DNA from 4 places in the Mesorhizobium sp. M0954 genome. Region 1 is predicted to be linked to each of the others. Evidence: predicted binding sites of a transcription regulator. Region 1 holds the regulator's gene; each other region holds the start of a gene.
What was found. The regulator PhoB, encoded in region 1, activates phosphate uptake and scavenging genes when phosphate is short. The targets are predictions, from matches to a motif close to TGTCATNNANCTGTCAT.
Positions count from the first base shown of each region.

Region 2: the regulator PhoB is predicted to act here: its motif matches at 2,433-2,449, upstream of NKH93_RS21525 (YdcH family protein).
Region 3: the regulator PhoB is predicted to act here: its motif matches at 2,333-2,349, upstream of NKH93_RS06105 (ceramide glucosyltransferase).
Region 4: the regulator PhoB is predicted to act here: its motif matches at 2,828-2,844, upstream of NKH93_RS20315 (PhoX family protein).

Region 1 covers NZ_JAMYNR010000008.1:28,563-33,234, reverse strand. Annotated here, with positions in the region: gene xylF (D-xylose ABC transporter substrate-binding protein) at 1-596, opposite strand, end outside; gene NKH93_RS12910 (ROK family protein) at 882-2,126, shown strand; gene phoB (phosphate regulon transcriptional regulator PhoB) at 2,136-2,825, opposite strand; gene phoU (phosphate signaling complex protein PhoU) at 2,842-3,549, opposite strand; gene pstB (phosphate ABC transporter ATP-binding protein PstB) at 3,582-4,385, opposite strand; gene pstA (phosphate ABC transporter permease PstA) at 4,382-4,672, opposite strand, start outside.
Region 2 covers NZ_JAMYNR010000016.1:10,925-15,596, reverse strand. Annotated here, with positions in the region: gene NKH93_RS21545 (amino acid ABC transporter permease) at 1-146, opposite strand, end outside; gene NKH93_RS21540 (transporter substrate-binding protein) at 213-1,094, opposite strand; gene NKH93_RS21535 (IclR family transcriptional regulator) at 1,223-2,026, shown strand; gene NKH93_RS21530 (YdcH family protein) at 2,077-2,280, opposite strand; gene NKH93_RS21525 (YdcH family protein) at 2,520-2,699, shown strand; gene ispG (flavodoxin-dependent (E)-4-hydroxy-3-methylbut-2-enyl-diphosphate synthase) at 2,902-4,155, shown strand; gene NKH93_RS21515 (transglycosylase SLT domain-containing protein) at 4,160-4,672, shown strand, end outside.
Region 3 covers NZ_JAMYNR010000003.1:194,022-198,693, reverse strand. Annotated here, with positions in the region: gene argF (ornithine carbamoyltransferase) at 1-654, shown strand, start outside; gene NKH93_RS06115 (Hsp33 family molecular chaperone) at 817-1,827, shown strand; gene apaG (Co2+/Mg2+ efflux facilitator ApaG/CorD) at 1,834-2,226, opposite strand; gene NKH93_RS06105 (ceramide glucosyltransferase) at 2,454-3,605, shown strand; gene NKH93_RS06100 (O-succinylhomoserine sulfhydrylase) at 3,642-4,672, opposite strand, start outside.
Region 4 covers NZ_JAMYNR010000014.1:112,125-116,796, forward strand. Annotated here, with positions in the region: gene NKH93_RS20310 (GNAT family N-acetyltransferase) at 1-669, shown strand, start outside; gene NKH93_RS20315 (PhoX family protein) at 770-2,761, opposite strand; gene NKH93_RS20320 (hypothetical protein) at 2,962-3,300, shown strand; gene NKH93_RS20325 (phosphatase PAP2 family protein) at 3,315-4,016, shown strand; partial or broken gene NKH93_RS20330 (sodium-independent anion transporter) at 4,276-4,500, shown strand; gene NKH93_RS20335 (SMP-30/gluconolactonase/LRE family protein) at 4,537-4,672, opposite strand, start outside.

The sequences.
Region 1 (4,672 bases):
TTCTGAGCGTTGGCCGGCAGCCAGCCGTCGGTATAGGCCTCGCCGACATTCTTGATCTTGCCGCTGTCTATTGCCGCCTTCAGCACCTCCATCGAACCGGCAAACAGGAAATCGGCATTCGGATCGGAACCCGAACCCTTGATGAAGACATAGTTGCCTTCCGGCTTCACCTTGAAGACTTCCCGGGCCTGCATGCGGCCGACTTCCTTGTTGTCGAAGGTCAGGTAAAAGACGTCCTTGTTCTCGATCAGCCGGTCGTAGCCGACAACCGGAATACCTTCGTCCAGCGCCTTTTGCACGGCCGGCCCGATGGCCGAGGCGTCCTGCGCCAGGATGATCAGTGCGTTGGCGCCCTGCGAGATCAGGCTCTCGACGTCGGTGAGCTGCTTGCCGGGGTTGGACTGTGCGTCGGCGGAAATATACTTGTCGCCTGCGGCCTCGATGGCCGCCTTCATTGCGGCCTCGTCGGTCTTCCAGCGCTCTTCCTGGAAGTTCGACCAGGAAACGCCGATGACCTTGTCTTTAGCCTGCGCCACCGACGCCAGCGCCAGCGTCATGGCGACACCCGCCAGAATGGCGGTCGTGAATTTCTTCATCATATCCTCCCTGCGCCGCGTACGGCGTGACCAATTGGCTCAAAGACCAGCTTAGAAGCTCTAATTTTTTCGAGCCTCGAAAAAATACTGGCCCGATCTCCGGCTGCTGTCAACATCGATTCTGATGGATTTTGATGACTCTGCGAGTTTTTTCGAGCGTCGGAATAAACGATGACAGCGCCACCTGCATCTGACACTATTTGCCTCATCCGACACTATTTGTCGGACATTACCGACGGCTTCCGGTTCATGAGCGGCCGCGGCAACCGGGAGGAAAGCAAAACAATGTCGGTCGGAATCCGCCATGACGATTTGCGCCGGCGCAACCGGGCGATGGTGATCTCGGCGGTGCGCCGGGCCGGCCAGCCATCGCGTACTGAGATCGCAGCTACCACCGGCCTCAGTCATTCGACCATATCGGCGATTTCTTCCGACCTGATACGGGAAGGCATCCTCGCCGAGAGCAAGCCAAGTGAGCCCGTTTCGTTGAAACGCGGTCGTCCGCAAGTCGGCCTCGCCCTCAACCCGGAAGCGGCGGCGGTGCTGACCGTGGTGTTGTCGCTGAATTTCCTTTCGGCCGCCATTATCGACTATACGGGACAGGTGGTCGCCGAGGAACAGCGCCGGCTGGACACGCTGACTATGCCGCGCGACGAGCTGATCCGTGAATGCATGGCCATCGTCCGGCGCCGGCTGCAGGATCCAGATCTTGACGTCCGCAGTGTCGCCCGCATCGCCCTGGCGATTCAGGGCATTACCGACTCCCCTGCACGCGCCATGCTGTGGTCGCCGATCACGCCGCAGACCGACATCGCCTTTGCCGACATGCTGGAGGACGAATTCGGCATCCCGGCAACGGTGGAGAACGACTGCAACATGATGGCGGTGGCTTTGCGCTGGCGCAATCCGGATCGCTATCGCGACGACTTCATCGCCATCCTGCTTTCGCATGGCATCGGCATGGGGCTGGTGCTGAAGGGCGAACTGTTCACCGGGACGCATTCCTCGGGCGGCGAATTTGGCCACATGATCCATCGTCCGGGCGGCGCGCTCTGCCGTTGCGGGCGGCGCGGCTGCATCGAGGCGTATGCCGGGAACTACGCCATCTGGCGCAACGCCAGGCAGATGAGCGAAGACAGCGAACCGGTCGCCGACGTCAGCGACGCCGACATGCGCGCACTGGCGGCCCGGGCGCGCGAGAAAGATGGGCCGGAACGCGAGGCCTACCGCAAGGCCGGCGAAGCGCTGGGTTTCGGTCTCGGCTCGCTGTTCGCGCTGATCGATCCGGCACCGGTCGCGATGGTCGGCGCCAGTGCCGCCGCCTTCGATCTGATCGAGCCGGCCTTGCGGAAGGCAATCGCCCAGACCGCCGGCGGCCAGCATTCAGGCTCGATCTCCTTCGATACAGAGCCGAACGAATTGCCTCTGATCCGCGAAGGCTGCGCGATGCGGGCGTTAAGCTTCGTCGACCAGGAGATTTTCGCGCCGGGCGCGCAAATGAGGCCCAGCGTCAGAAAGAACGTAGCCTGACCAGGCGGGTCAATCTTCCCTGATCGCATAGCCGGCGCCGCGGATGGTGCGGATGACATCCGGCATCCGGCCGTTGTTGACGGCTTTGCGCAGCCGCCCGACATGCACGTCGACGGTGCGTTCGTCGATGTAGATTGTCTCCCCCCAGACATTATCGAGTAACTGGCTGCGCGAGAAGACACGGCCCGGATGCCGCATCATGAACTCGAGCAGCCGGAATTCGGTCGGCCCGAGCCTGATTTCGCTCTTCTTGCGATAGACCCTGTGCGATTCGCGATCGAGCACGATGTCGCCGACCTTCAGCACGCTGGACAGCACTTCCGGCTTGGCGCGCCGCAGCAGCGCCTTGACCCTGGCCATGAATTCCGGTGTCGAAAACGGCTTGACCAGATAGTCGTCGGCGCCGGTCGAAAGACCGCGCACCCGGTCGCTCTCCTCGCCGCGCGCGGTCAGCATGATGATCGGCAGCCGCTCGGTTTCGGGGCGCACCCGCAACCGACGACAGAGCTCGATGCCGGAAACCGCTGGTATCATCCAGTCGAGCACCAAAAGGTCGGGCACATTCTCCTGCAAACGGATCTCGGCTTCGTCGCCGCGTGTCACCACCTCGACCTGGTAGCCTTCGGATTCGAGATTGTAGCGGAGCAGCACACCCAACGGCTCCTCGTCCTCCACCACCATTATGCGTGGTGCGATCATCGGCTGGGCACCCCCATCATGTCACCGGTGCGGACATTGTCGTTTCGTCCTGCTTCGGACGATTGACCGGCAATTGCTCGCCGGTCAGCACATAATACGCATTTTCGGCGATGTTGGTGACATGGTCGCCGATCCGCTCCAGATTCTTGGCGCAGAACAGCAGGTGCGTGCAAGCGGTGATGTTGCGCGGATCTTCCATCATGTAGGTCAACAGCTCGCGGAACACGGACGTGTATTTAACGTCGATGCGCTCGTCGGCGGCACGAAGCTTGGCCAACGCGGCCGCATCGCCTGCAGCATATTCCTCGATGACACCCTGCACCTGGATGAGAACCAGCTGCGCCATCGCGTCGATGGAATGCGACAGGTCCCGCGGCGTGGCGCTGAGGCCGACCGCACTCACGCGCTTGGCGATATTCTTGGCAAGGTCGCCGATGCGTTCGAGGTCGCCCGCCATGCGGATCGCTCCGACCACATGGCGAAGATCGTGGGCCATCGGCTGGCGTTTGGCGATCAGGGTGATAGCGCGGTCGTCCAGTTCGCGTTGACGCGCATCCATGATGGCGTCGTCGGAAACGACGCGTTGCGCCAGCACGTTGTCGGAATTCAACAGCGCCTTGGTCGCCCCGCCGACCATCGAACCGGCGAGGTCGGCCATGTCGCGGATCAGCTTGCTGATCTGCTCGAGATCCTCGTCGAAAGAAGCGACTGTGTGTTCGCCCATGGTCCTGTCCTCATATGCATGATCGGAACGGCTCAGCCGAAGCGGCCAGTGATGTAGTCCTGCGTGCGCTTCTCGCGGGGCGACGTGAAGATCTTCTCGGTCCGGTCGAACTCGACCAGTTCACCCAGATACATGAAGGCCGTCTGGCGCGACACGCGCGCCGCCTGCTGCATGTTGTGGGTGACGATGACGATCGTGTAGTCGGCTTGCAATTCGTCGATCAGTTCCTCGATCTTGGCAGTCGACAGCGGGTCGAGGGCCGAAGCCGGTTCGTCGAGCAGAATGACTTCCGGCTTCACGGCCACGGTGCGGGCGATACAGAGCCGCTGCTGCTGGCCGCCGGATAGGCTCAAGCCGCTGGCGTTGAGCTTGTCCTTGACCTCGCTCCACAGCGCGGCGCGCTTCAACGCCTGTTCGACGCGGCCGTCCATCTCGGACTTGCCGAGGTTCTCGTAGAGCCTGACGCCGAAGGCGATGTTCTCGTAGATCGACATCGGGAACGGCGTCGGCTTCTGGAACACCATGCCGATCTTGGTCCTGAGGAGGTTGAGATCCTGCGACCGGTCGAGAATGTTCTTGCCGTCGAGCAGCACCTGGCCCTCGGCCGTCTGTTTTGGGTAGAGCTCATAGATGCGGTTGAACACACGCAGCAGCGTCGATTTCCCGCAGCCCGAAGGGCCGATGAAGGCCGTGACGCTGCGCTCGGGCAGCGACAGGCTGATGTCCTTCAGCGCCTTGCTCTGGCCGTAGTAGAAGTTGAGATTCTTGACCTCGATCTTCGTCTTCTCGGTGACCGTTTCGGTCATCGTCATGTCTGGGGACAACATCTGTGTCATCTGTCCTCTCTGCGTCCGGTAAGGCTGCGGGCGAGGATGCTCAAGCCCAGAACCGTCAGGGTGATTATGAGTGCGCCGGTCCACGCCAGTTGCTGCCATTCCTCGTAAGGGCTGAGAGCGAACTGGAAGATGGTCACCGGCAGGCTGGCCATCGGCGCGTTGATATTGCTGCTCCAGAACTGGTTGTTGAGCGCGGTGAAGAGCAGCGGCGCCGTCTCGCCGGAAATGCGTGCTATCGCCAGCAATATGCCGGTGACGATGCCGGACAATGCGGCGCGGTAGGCGAC
Region 2 (4,672 bases), on a different contig from region 1:
GCCGACACGTACCAGACCGCCAGAACGAGCCCGATGACGATGCCGATCGCAATCGAGATGACGGCCAGTTCGAGGCTTAGCAGCAGTCCGCCCCAGAGCTTGTCGAAATGCCGCCAGATAAGGTTGAAGTTGAGAGTATAACCCATGCGTCCTCGTCATGGAGGGCTGTGATGAGAGAAGGCGGAAGGACGTTGTCCTTCCGCCTGCTTGCATCAAATGACCGGAAAACCGGGATGGCGCGCCGGCGGCTCCTGTCCGAAATAATCCTTGAACGCAGCGTCGTAGAGTGCCGTTTCATGGCCGAACATGGCGATGGTGAAGGTCTGGTTGACGAAGGTCAGCCAGTCGAGGTCGCCCTGCCGCAGCGCGGCACCATAAAGCATCGAGAACCAGCTCTTGCCGGCATCGAAGTACTTATCCGGATTGCGCGAGGCGAGCCAGCGCACCGTTGACAGATCGACCGCGGCGGCGTCGACGCGCTTCGCTTCCAAGGCCTGCAGCACGTTGGCCTGCGTGTCTATCTGCATCACCTGCGACTCCGGCAGGACGATATGTACGTTAGCCTCGGCATCGACATTTTGCAGGATGGAAATCCGCGTCGCCGAACCGCCGGCAAGCAGCTTGTCGAAGGTCTTGTTTTCGGCGTTCGGAAGGGTCAGCAAGGCGATGCCTTCGACGTAGTAGGGTCGGGAGAAGTGGATCAGCTGCGAGCGCTGGGCGGTCATGGTCATGAACTGGATGGTGATGTCGACCTTGTTGGTGGTCACGTTCGGAATGCGCTGAGCCGGATCCTGCATGACGAATTCCACTTTGGTCGGATCGTCGAAAAGCCCCTTGGCGAGAATGCGACCCATGGTGATGTCCATGCCCACCAGTTCGCCGGCGTCGTTCTCGAAATGCCAGGGCGCGTTGGTGCTGCCGGTGCCGACGATTACCTTGCCGCGCTCGAGGACGGTGCGCAGCAGGCTGTCCGGCGCTGCCTGGGCCGCCGCTTTCTGAACGTCGACCGCGGTAGCGGCGGTCATCACTCCGGCCGTTGCAAGCCCGGCCATTCCCAGTTTCAGAAATTCACGCCTTTTGGATGTGTCGTTCACGGCGACCTCCTTTCGTGTTGAGTTCCCCTTTGGACCAGCAGTACAGGCATCGGTTGCAACTGACATCATTGTCCCTTACAAGAGACGCCTGTACTCTGTACAAGACAGATTAACATCAGGGATCGATAATGCAAGATGGCAATGCCTTGGCCGCTCGACCGGACGTCAGTCTGGACGAAGACAAGCACTCGGGCTCTCGGGAGAAGGGTCTCAACCGGGTTCTCCAGATTTTGGAGTTTCTCCACACGACCCAGCGCGCGATCGGCGTCGGCGATCTTGCCAAGGGGGTAAACGCGCCGCGTTCGACGACTTATACGCTTGTGCGCTCGCTGGTCGACGCAGGCCTGCTGGAAATGGCCGGAGACGGCAATCGGGTCTATTTCGGAAAGAAGCTCTATCTCTACGGAATGGACTATGTGCGGGGCAACGACCTGCTCAGGCGAGGGCGCCAGGAAGTCGACCATCTGTCACGCGAGACCGGCGAGACCTCGGAGTTGTGCATGCTGCAAAGCGGCCGCTACACCATCGTCCATTCAAGCCCGGGGACGAGGCCATTCCGGATCAGCTCGGCGACCGGTCTGCAAATACCGCTTCCCTGGACAGCTTCCGGGCGGCTGCTCCTCGCCGGCTTCGACAGGGCAGCGATTGAGGATATGGTCTCCGAGGACGATCTCGTGCTGCCGGACGGCCGCAGGTTGCGTCTCGACGATTTCATAGCCGACATCGCCGTCGCCAAGTCGGCCGGCTACTGCATCACCTCCGGCCTAGTCGATGCCTACACCAAATGCCTGGCCGCGCCGGTCTTTTCAGCGCCGGGCAGGGTCGAGGCGACGATGTGCCTGGTGGTTCCGATCGATACCTCGACCGAAAAGACCGACAACCTGATAGCGTTGTTGCGCGAGCGCGCCGCACGGCTTTCGATCGCGGCATAACCGCTTTTCCAGCAGGCCCCGCCGGCGTTCGTTCAAACAATGGCGTTCGTTCAAGCAATAATGTCTGGAATGATCTTGTCTTCCAGCGCCATCAGCCTGTCCTTCAGGAAAAGCTTCTTTTTCTTCATGCGCTGGATCTGCAGCGGGTCGCAATTCATGGCGATCATCGCATTGATGGCCGCGTCGAAATCGGCGTGTTCCTGCTTCAGCCGGGAATATTCGAGGCGGATATCTGCCTGTTCCTGATCGGACATTTTTACCGTCTGCACGTCTGCGGCGCCCAAACTATGGGCCTGATTGGGCGGGACCGGGTCTTCTTGCACCGGCGCGCAGCCCATATCACATTTCATATTGGCGTGGAATGCTACCACGCAGCATTCGACATCGGTGCGCGATGGTGGCACACTGTCATTATGCCGTCATAGAAGCGAGCCTGCGGTGGACGTGCCATGACGGCTGCAATCCGAGGAAACCATGAAAGGGAGAACCAATCATGTCTCTTGCATCCCATCTTGATGAGCTGCAGCGGAAACACGGCGACATCGAACGGGAAATCGACGATGCGATGACCCATCCATCGGTAGACGACCTCGAAATCGTGAATCTCAAGCGGCGCAAGCTGGCGCTCAAGGACGAGATTGAAAAACTGAAGGCGAAACCGACGACCCACTGAAACCCTTCCAGGACTAGAAGCGCCACCCGGCGCGCGATCTTTCCGGTGGCATGTCTCTATGCTGCCGGAAACGCCCATGGATTTGCGGTAAGCTGCCATCTTGTTGTTTCCGATTTGCTGGGCCTGCGCGCCAGTCGCCATTGACAAGCCATCTTTGCTCCTCCACCTCATGCCCGGACCTTCAAGATTAAAGGCAGCCGGCATGACCGGATATTTTTCCTCACCCTTCCCACGCCGCAGGTCGGTCGGTGTCGATGTCGGCGGCGTGATGGTCGGCGGCGGCGCGCCGGTCGTCGTCCAGTCAATGACCAACACCGATACGGCCGATGTCGACCAGACGGTCGCGCAAGTGGCGGCGCTGCATCGTGCCGGCTCCGAGATCGTGCGCATAACCGTCGATCGCGACGAAAGCGCTGCGGCCGTACCGGCCATCCGCGAGCGGCTGGAACGGCTCGGCATCGACGTGCCGCTGGTCGGCGATTTCCACTATATCGGCCACAAGCTCCTGGCCGACCACCCGGCCTGTGCCGAGGCACTGGCCAAATACCGTATCAATCCCGGCAATGTCGGCTTCAAGGACAAGAAAGACCGGCAGTTCGCGGCGATCGTCGAGATGGCGATCAAATACGACAAACCGGTGCGCATCGGCGTCAATTGGGGTTCGCTTGACCAGGAGCTGCTGACCCGGCTGATGGACGACAACCAGGCCCAGGGCTTTCCGCTGACGGCGCAGGAAGTGACGCGCGAGGCAATCGTGCAATCGGCGATCCTGTCGGCCGGAATGGCCGAAGAGATCGGCCTTGCGCGCGAGAAAATCATCCTGTCGGCCAAGGTCAGCGGCGTGCAGGATCTGATCGCCGTCTACACCGAGCTTGCCACCCGATCCGACCATGCGCTGCACCTCGGCCTGACAGAGGCCGGCATGGGCTCGAAAGGCATCGTCGCCTCGTCCGCTGCCATGGGCATCCTGCTCCAGCAAGGCATTGGCGACACCATCCGCATCTCGCTGACGCCGGAGCCGAACGGCGACCGCACGCGCGAGGTGCAGGTGTCGCAGGAACTGTTGCAGACCATGGGCTTCCGGCAGTTCGTGCCGATCGTCGCCGCCTGCCCGGGCTGCGGCCGCACAACCTCGACCGTGTTCCAGGAGCTTGCCCAGAACATCCAGGCCGACCTGCGCAAGAACATGCCGGTGTGGCGCGAACAATATCCCGGCGTCGAGAACCTCAAGGTCGCGGTGATGGGTTGCATCGTCAACGGTCCGGGCGAATCCAAACATGCCGATATCGGCATTTCGCTGCCCGGCACCGGTGAGACACCGACCGCCCCGGTGTTCGTCGACGGCAAGAAGGCGGCGACCCTGCGCGGCCCATCGATTGCCGCGGATTTCGAGAAGATGGTCGCCGACTATATCGAACGGCGGTTCGGGCAGCACGACAAAGCCGCGGCGGAGTAGTTCGATGCGGCGTTTGCTGGGCGCGGCGCTGGTTGTCATTTGCGGGCTGATCTGGGCGACAGCCGTTCAGGCCGATCCACCACGGCCCGCCAAAAAGAAGCTGATCGACCAGGTTTGCAACCTGATCGAGACGCATGCCGACCAGAACGGGCTGCCCCGGGATTTCTTTGCCCGGCTGATCTGGAAGGAAAGCCGTTTCGATCCCAATGCGGTCAGCCCCGTCGGCGCTGAGGGTATCGCCCAATTCATGCCGGGTACCGCCAAGATGCGCGGGCTCGCCAATTCCTTCGACATCGAACAGGCGATCCCGGCCTCGGCAAAATACCTCGCCGAAATGAAATCCGGTTTCGGCAATCTCGGCCTCGCCGCCGCAGCCTACAATGCCGGCGAGAGCCGGGTGACGCGCTGGCTGAATTCCGGCGGCTTCTTGCCGATGGAGACCGAAAGCTACGTTCTGGACGTCATGGGCGAGCCGGCCGACAACTTCACCAATACCGCCTACGCCGGCGTCATCCGG
Region 3 (4,672 bases), on a different contig from region 1:
ATTGCCGACACGGCCAAGGTGCTGTCGCGCTACGTCGATGCCATCATGATCCGCACCACCTCGCATGACCGGCTGCTGGAACTGATGGAAAACGCTACGGTCCCCGTCATTAACGGGCTGACCGACGAGACCCATCCCTGCCAGCTGATGGCCGACATCATGACCTTCGAAGAGCACCGCGGTCCGGTGGCCGGTAAAACGATCGCCTGGACCGGCGACGGCAACAACGTGCTGCATTCGCTGCTGGAGGCATCCGCGCGGTTCCATTTCAAGCTGAATGTCGCCGTGCCCGAGGGCAGCGAACCGGCCCAGAAGCATGTCGACTGGTCGAAAGCCAATGGCGGCAAGCTGAAATTCACCCGTTCGCCCGAGGAGGCCGTTCACGAGGCCGACTGCATCGTCACCGACTGCTGGGTGTCGATGGGCCAGGAGCACCGTGCCCGCGGCCACAATGTCTTCCTGCCCTATCAGGTCAATGCGGCACTGATGGCGAAAGCCAAGCCGGATGCGCTATTCATGCACTGTCTGCCGGCGCATCGCGGTGAGGAGGTTACCGACGAGGTCATCGACGGACCGCATTCGGTGGTGTTCGATGAGGCCGAGAACCGGCTCCATGCCCAGAAGGCGGTCCTGGCCTGGTGCCTGGGCGCTTGATACGAGCCGCGGTGATCCGGGCCGGCCTGATCTGCGCCGCCTTGATCTGGGCCGCCTTGATCCGGGAGTTGGTGGTGCCTATCTCAGGCGCATCACGCAAATCGAGCGCGTCTCGTCGCATGCGCCCCGGAGGGCGGCATCGCCGCGCCCCGGAGCTTTGTCATGTTGGAAACTCATCAATTGGCTGAACATAAACCCAAGCTCGGCGAATTCGGCTACGCCGGCGACGACCATGTCGTGCCGTTCGAGGTCGGCCCGCTCGACGTGCGCGGTCGCACCGTCCAGCTCGGGCCGATGCTCGATGCTATTCTCAGCCGCCACGACTATCCCGAGCCGGTCGCCCGGCTCCTGGCTGAAGCCTGTGTGTTGACGGTATTGCTCGGAACTTCGCTGAAGTTCGAGGGCAAGTTCATTCTGCAGACCCGCACCGACGGGCCGGTCGACATGCTGGTCGCGGATTTCTCCACGCCGCACGCGCTGCGCGCTTATGCCCGCTTCGATGCCGACCGGCTGCAGGCTTTGACTTCTGCCGGCGAGACGTCACCGCAGACGCTGCTCGGCAGCGGCGTCCTGGCGCTGACCATCGACCAGGGCGCTCACACACAACGCTATCAGGGCATCGTCCAGCTCGACGGCGTCACACTGGAAGATGCCGCACGCACTTATTTCCGCCAGTCTGAGCAGATTCCGACCGACCTCCGGCTTTCGGTTGCCAAGCTTCTGACGCCCGGCGTCGGCGGTGCCCGCGAGCAATGGCGGGCCGGTGGCCTGCTGGCACAATTCCTGCCGCAGTCGGCGGAGCGCATGCGCGTACCCGACCTTCCCGGTGGCGATGGCGATCCGCGTGAGGAAATCCACGACCCGACCGACAATTCCTGGCAGGAGCTGCTGGCGCTGCTTGGTACTATTGAACCGACCGAGCTGATCGATCCGACGATCGGCGCCGAACGGCTGCTTTACCGGCTTTTCCACGAGCATGGCGTCCGCGTGTTCGGCGGGGTGCCGGTCGCCGACCAGTGCTCATGCTCGAGGGAGAAGATCCACGGCATCCTCGAAGGCTTTTCCGCCGAGGAGATCAGGGACAGCACCGAGGATGGCAGCATTCACGTCGCCTGCGAATTCTGCTCGAAGCAATATGACTTCGACCCGGCGGAGTTTGCAGCGGCCGGATGACGGCCGTCAATTGACGGTGCGCCGCATTCCCGGCAAGTCGAGCGAGAAGGCGGGGATGGCGACGTCGAACGTCTCGCCCCGTTTGTTGCGCATGGTGTAGTGCCCGACCATGATGCCGGACGGCGTCGAGAGCGGGCATCCAGACGTATACTGATAGCTGTCGCCGGGGTTGAGTCCGGGTTGCTCGCCGACGACCCCGGGGCCGCGCACTTCCTCGACCTTGCCGGTGCCGTCGGTAATGTGCCAGTAGCGCGACAGAAGCTGCACGAACTCATCCGACTGATTGTCGATGGTCACCTGATATCCCCAGACATAGCGGTTTTGCGGCGGGTCGGAGTGATCCTCCAGATAGAACGGCCTGACCTGCACTTCGATGTTGCGGGTGACGGCGCTGTACATAAACTGCTCCAAAGCAATGTAGATGGAACTTTCGACGCTCAGCGCAGTTTGATCAACGATGCGCGTCATCTCCTTGCCCGACTCGAGCGCAGGTGCCGAAAAACAATGTCATTTAAGTGACACATGACAATGATGGTGTGCAGGCTTGTGCCGGGCGACTCAGCGTTCTGTCGAATTGTTGAAAACGGCCGTCATGCGGCCGGCACTTCTGGAGTGACCAGATCTCGATGGAACCGACATTCGCAGCCGCTCTCCTTTCCATAGCCCTCCTTCTTTCAAATCTCGCCAGCATCCTGTTAGCTTCGCTGAAGCTGAAGCGACCAGCCAGGATCGCACCGCCCGCCAACGCGCCGCCGGTATCGATCGTCATCCCGGCACGCGGCGTCGAGCCGTTTGCCGAAGAGACGCTGGAGCGCGCCTTCTCACTCGACTGGCCGCGCTACGAACTCATCTTCTGCGTTGCCCATGCCGACGACCCGGTGGTCAAGCCGATCACCGCCGCAATGGCGCGCTTTCCAGCTATTCGCGCCCGCCTTCTAGTCGGTGACGACCGCATCAGCGGCAATCCAAAACTCAACAATTGCGTGAAGGGTTGGGAAGCGGCGCATTATCGCTGGGTTATTCTTGCCGATTCCAATGTGCTTATGCCGAGCGACTACGTCCAGCAGCTGATGGCGGCATGGCGGCATGGCACTGGCCTCGTCTGCTCGACGCCGATCGGCTCACGGCCGGACAGTTTCTGGGGGGAGGTCGAATGCGCCTTTCTCAACACGCTGCAGGCACGCTGGCAGTACGCTGGAGAGGCGCTCGGCCTCGGCTTCGCGCAGGGCAAGAGCATGTTGTGGAACAAGCCGATGCTCGACGCCAATGGCGGCATCCGCGCGCTTGCCGCCGAGATCGCCGAGGACGCCGCCGCGACCAAGCTGGTCAACGGGCTCGGACTGCGGGTCAATCTTGTCGCCTCGCCCTTCGAACAGCCGCTCGGCCGGCGCACGCTTGGCGAGATCTGGTCGCGGCAGGCGCGCTGGGCGCGGCTGCGCCGCGTCACCTTCGCGCTGTTCTTCGCCCCCGAGATCCTGATCGGCGCGGCGCCGCCGCTGGTGCTTGCGCTGATCGCGGCGGCTGACGCCGGCGTCAGCCTGCCGGCAACCGCCATCGCCGTGCTGGTCGCGGCCTACCTGCCGGAATGCGCCTTGGCCTCGGCCAAGGGATGGCAGCTGTCGCCGCGCACGATCCCGGCGATGATGGCGCGAGACCTGATGCTTCCCGCCATTTGGGCGCGCGGATGGCTGAGCGGCGCCGTCGACTGGCGCGGCAACGTGATGACTATCCAGACAAAGACCGTCGCGGAGCTGGAAGAGACCCCGTCCGGCGCCTGATCGGCGCGTCCCCGCTCGCCTCTGTTCGGCCATCCCTTATCCGGCAACTCTCAGTGCCTGCTCGATGTCTTCGAGCAGGTCGTCGGCGTCCTCAAGGCCAACTGACAGCCTGAGTGTTCCCGGTCCGATGCCGAGCTCGGCGCGGGCCTCATCGGTCAAGTTCTTGTGCGTCGTCGTCGCCGGATGGGTGATCAGGCTCTTGGCGTCGCCGAGATTGTTGGAAATGAGCACGACGTCGAGTGCGTTCTGGAAGGCAAAGGCCGCCTGCTTGCCGCCCTTCACATCGAGGCAGATCAGCGTCGAGCCACCCGACATCTGCTTCTTGACCACGGCCGCTTGCGGGTGGTCGGCACGGCCAGGATAGATGACACGGGCGATTTGCGGACGCTCGGCCAGGAAATCCGCGATGCGGCCGGCACTTTCCGTCTGCTGGCGTACGCGTAGCGGCAGCGTCTCAAGGCCTTTCAGCAGCGTCCAGGCATTGAAGGGCGAGAGGCTTGGGCCGGTGTGGCGGAAATAGTCATGCAGGTTCTCGTCGATCCATTTCTTGTCCGACAGAACGATGCCGCCAAGACAGCGCCCCTGGCCGTCAATATGCTTCGTGGCCGAATAGACGACGATGTGGGCGCCGAGCTGCAGGGGTTTCTGCTGCAAGGGCGTGGCGAAGACATTATCGACGATCAGCCTGGCGCCGATCGAATTGGCAAGTGCCGCGACGGCGGCAATGTCGATCACTTCCAGCGTAGGATTGGTCGGGCTTTCCAGGAAGAACAGTTTGGTGTTCGGCTTGACCGCCTTTTCCCAATTGGCGATGTCGGTGCCGTCGACCAGCGTTGCCTCAATGCCGTATTTCGGCGCCAGCGTCTCGACCACCCAGCGGCAGGAGCCGAACAGCGCGCGCGCCGCTACGATATGGTCGCCCGCCTTGGCGCTGCACAGCAGTGCTGCCGTCACCGCCGCCATGCCGGATGCCGTGGCGCGCGCGTCTTCGGCTCCTTCCAGCGCGCACATGCGTTTTTCAAACATGTCGACCGTCGGATTGGCATAGCGCGAATAGATGAAGCCCG
Region 4 (4,672 bases), on a different contig from region 1:
CTCGACCGCCCTATCTGGAGCGCGCTTCAGACGCGACATCGGGCCTTCGCGGAGGGTGACAACCTCGCCATGCGATATCGGCCGTCGATCGTCCCTTTCGCCGCCACTGGCGCAGACGACCCGGAAAGCCTGCTGGCGCTCGAAAAGCTTGTCTCCCCGGGCGAGAGTGTGATCCTGCTTCAAGCGGACGCGATTGCTCTGCCCACGGGGCTTTCCGCGACTTCGACCGCAGCCGGGGTTCAGATGATCGCCGAGCAGTCATTGCAGATCGTCTCCGACGCGCGCGTGCATCGTCTGACCCGAGACGATGCTGCTGAGATGCTCGCCCTGGCATTGCTCACCAAGCCTGGCCCATTCACGCTCGAAGCCTTGAGCCTGGGCGATTTTTGGGGTGTGAAGATCGAGGGCAGGCTTGCGGCAATGGCCGGCGAGCGCATGAAGCAACCTGGCTATACTGAACTCAGCGGGGTGTGCTCACATCCGGAATTTCGCGGCGGTGGTCTAGGAAAGCTGCTGTCCCTATTCGTGGCAAACCGGATAGTGGCGCGCGGCGAAGTTCCCTATCTCCACGCCTATGCCAGCAACGCCGCGGCCATAGCGTTATACGAGTCCATCGGCTTCAGGTTGCGAAGCACAATGAATGTGGCCGTGGTTCAGCGCAGCGAATGATTAGTCGGCGCATGATGCGCAGCATGGATGCATCCCGTATCGGAAGGAAGGATTTCGTACCGCCGAAATCCTTCCTTGAGACTGCAAGACCTGCTGCGTGTCAGACCGCGATCTTGCCGCCGCCTTGCCTGGTGATGGCAACGACCGCCGGGCGCACCGGCATGTCCGGCTTGAAGTCGGGCCAGCGCGTCGACAAATCCTCATAGTAGGACGGACGGCCGAAAGCCTCCCAGTCCTCGCCGCCGTCGCCCGGATGCTGGACCGCAACGAAGGCGGTCTGGTCGTCCGGCGCAAACAGGGGACCGCACATTTCGGCGCCGATCGGCACGCGGAAGAACAGCTTTGATGTCGCCCGTGCCGTCCCCTCCGTATCGACAGCCCACAGACCGTCGGTGCGGCCGGTGGCTTTCGGGCCTTGGCCGTCGGTGGCGACCCAGAGGCGGCCAGCCGAATCTACCGTGCAATTGTCCGGCATGCCGAACCAGCCATTGGCGGTGGTTGCGGTCGAGAAGGTGGCGCCGACGTCGGCCACAGCGGGATCGCCGCATTTCAGCAGGATTTCCCACCTGCCCTTTGTCGCGGTGAAATCACCGCCGTCCTCGACGATCTCGATGATGTGGCCAAAGGCATTTTCGGCACGCGGGTTGGCAGCGTCGACCTGGTCGGCCTTGCGCTTCGAATTGTTGGTCAGCATGACATAGACCTTGCCGTTGACGGCATTGGGCTGGATGTCTTCCGGGCGGTCCATCTTGGTGGCGCCGAGCAGGTCGGCGGCGCGGCGCGTCTCGATCAGCACGTCGGCCTGGCTGGCAAAGCCGTTCTCCGCCGTCAGCGGCCCTTGGCCGAAGACGATCGGCAGCCATTCGACCGAACCGTCGTCGGCAAACTTGGCGACATGCAAGGTGCCGTCGTCGAGCAAATCCATGTTGGCGGCGCGGTTGTCCGGATCGAACTTGCCTGTGGTGACGAACTTATAGACATAGTCGAAGCGCTCGTCGTCGCCGAGATAGAAGACGACATGGCCATCCTGGGCGACGATCGATTCGGCGCCCTCATGCTTGAAGCGGCCCATGGCGGTGCGCTTCCTCGGCACCGAAGTCGGATCCTGGACGTCGACCTCGACGATCCAGCCGAAGCGGTTCGGCTCGTTAGGCTCCTTGCCGATGTCGAAACGGTCGTAATGCGCTGCCCACTCATAGGCATCTTCGGGAATGCCGAGGCGCTTGTAATTGGCCGCCTCCTTATGCCCCTGCGGCAGCTCGCCCGAGAAATAGCCGTGGATGTTCTCCTCGGCCATGACATAGGTGCCCCACGGCGTGACGCCGCCGGCGCAATTGTTGATGGTGCCGATGACCTTCGTGCCGGTCGGATCGGCGCTGGTCTTGACGCGGTCGTGGCCGGCGACCGGGCCGGAGAGCGCGATCTCGGTGTTGGAGGTGATGCGGCGGTTGAGCTTGCCGTCGCGAACGACCTGCCATTTGCCTGATACCTTGCGTATCTCGACGATAGTGCCGCCATGCGCGGCCATCTCGACATCGACTTGCTCCTTGCTGAGGGGCGCCTGCTTGGCTTTGCCATCGACGATGGTGACGAGGCCCGGAAACATCAGGTGCGGATTGGTGTATTCGTGATTGACGACCAGCAGGCCGTGCTCGGCCGAGCCGTCGATCGGGATATAACCGACATAGTCGTTGTTGTAGCCGAATTGTCTGGCCTGGGCTTCCGCCGACTGTTTTGTCGGATCGAATCCCGGCGAATCGGCGAACAGCGGATCGCCCCAGCGCAGCAGCACGTCGGCGTCATAGCCAGGTGCGACGTGATGCTTGTCGTCGATGCCGGCCTCGAGCTCGTCGAAAGCGAAGGCGGAGCCTTCGGCGGCGCGGGCATTGTCGGTGGTGATCAGCGCCAGCGGGCTGACGGTAGCGGCTATGGCCGAGACGGCAAGCGAACCCTTGAGGAAGCCGCGGCGTGAGAACCGCGCGGCGATGATCTCACCCATGGTGCGGTTGTCGGTGGGATTGGCTCCTGGCCCATCGTTTTCCTCGAGCAGGCTGGTGCGGAAATGGGCGTCAGGGGTGCGATGTTCGGTCATAGGGCCTGCCTCTGGCTGGATGGATTGCTGGAGCGTGTTGCCTGGCCAATCCGGTATTACCGGCAGGTCACAGTTTGATGACATGCCGGCTAATTGCCACCTGCGATTTCGTATCCAACATCGGCCCCGCTTGACCGCGACCGGCGCTTCGGAAACAAGAGCTGCGGCAGGCGGTAGGGACCGCATCGGGAGGAACAAAAGTGAGTTTCTGGGGACTTGGGCAGCTCTGCGTTTCGACGGTGATCTTCCTGCTGGCGGCGATGGCCGCAAAACAGTGGGGGCTGGCGCCGAGCCTCGGCAAGATTGTGCTGACGTTGGCGCTCTATTCGCTGGGCAATCTGATCATGCTGAGGCTGATCCGTGAATTCGGCATGTCGGTGTCGTTCAGCCTGTCGGCGGTGATCCAGCTGGTGTCGGTGAATGTGGTGGCGCTGGTCTTCTTCGGCGAGCGCGTCAATGCCTTGCAGGCAACCGGCATCGTGCTTGCCATCGCAGCTGTGGCGCTGATCACGCTCGGGCCCTATCTGCAAAGGCTGTAACTGCGATCGGGCCGATGAAGAAGATTGCAAGCAGACTGCCCAACTGGCTGGAGTTCCCGGTTCTGCTGGCCGGGCTGGTCATTGCCGGCGGGCTGTGGGGGTTCGAGGAGCTGATGGAGCTGGCGCGGGCGACCACGCCGCATGCCTTCGACACCGAAATCCTGCTTGCCTTCCGCAAGGCCGGCCAGCCCGACAATCCGATCGGACCGGCGTGGCTGGAAGGGGCGATGCGCGACATCACCAGCCTCGGCAGCGCCAGCGTACTGCTGCTGATCACGGCAGCAATGATCGTCTATCTGCTTCTTATCCGCAGGCCAGGCGCGGCGCTTCTCATGTTCGTCGCGGTAGCGGGCGGCCAGCTCCTGTCAAGCGTGCTGAAATTCGATATCGACCGGCCGCGCCCCGATCTGGTCTCGCATCTCGCCGATGTGGCATCGCTTTCGTTTCCGAGCGGCCACGCCATGCTGTCGGCGGTGACGTATTTGACGCTGGGCAGCATGGCGGCGCGGGTTTTGCCCGGGCGCACAACGAAGATCTATGTACTCGGGCTGGCGGTGCTGACGACAGTGGTGGTCGGCATCAGCCGCATCTATCTCGGCGTCCACTGGCCGTCCGACGTATTGGCCGGCTGGTGCGCCGGCTTTGCCTGGGCGATGCTGTGCTGGCTTGCGGCACGGTTCCTGCAGCGATGGCTTGGGCGGGCCGACGGCACCTGACTCAAATCAGCCTGTTGATCAGGCCATGACCGCAGCCTGCCAGCAGGAAAACCATCGACAGCAAGGCTGTCGAGGTTGCCAACGCTTTGAATATCTTCACCCGCTCATCCTTTTGAAGTCGTGCCTGTGAAATCGGGATCGCAGTGGATGTCCCGCCAAACGATGCCGAGGTTTGTAGCATCACAGTGCATCGGCTGGCAAAGAGTGCTGCATGTTTGGAGGCAGACCATCAATCCTTGGTGCAGGAAGACGTCGCCGACCGCGCCAGCGCAGGAACTTCATCCTCGACTGTTCGGCGATGCCGTTCTTCGATTCAACGGCGGCCAATGTCATCGAGGGTGCGGCCCACAAGGCGAGCCGCGCCGGCGTTCGCTTCATTATATCAGGCGCTTCGCCGCAGATACGCCGCATGCTGATCAACCACGGCGTCAAGCGGCCGCTGGTGACTTATACCGCCTCGATCACGGATCGCGGGCGCAGCTGAAGAAAGCCGCGCCCGCCGCCTGAGCCGATGGCTGGCTTAGTCGAGGCCCAATGCCGCGATCTCGCCGTCGTTCATCAGCGGCACGAAGATTGTCGACTTGCCGTCGGTGCCGATGTCGGCGCTGCCCGGCTTGAACGTCGCAACCGCTTGCGGCGTGCCGCCGGCTTTGTAG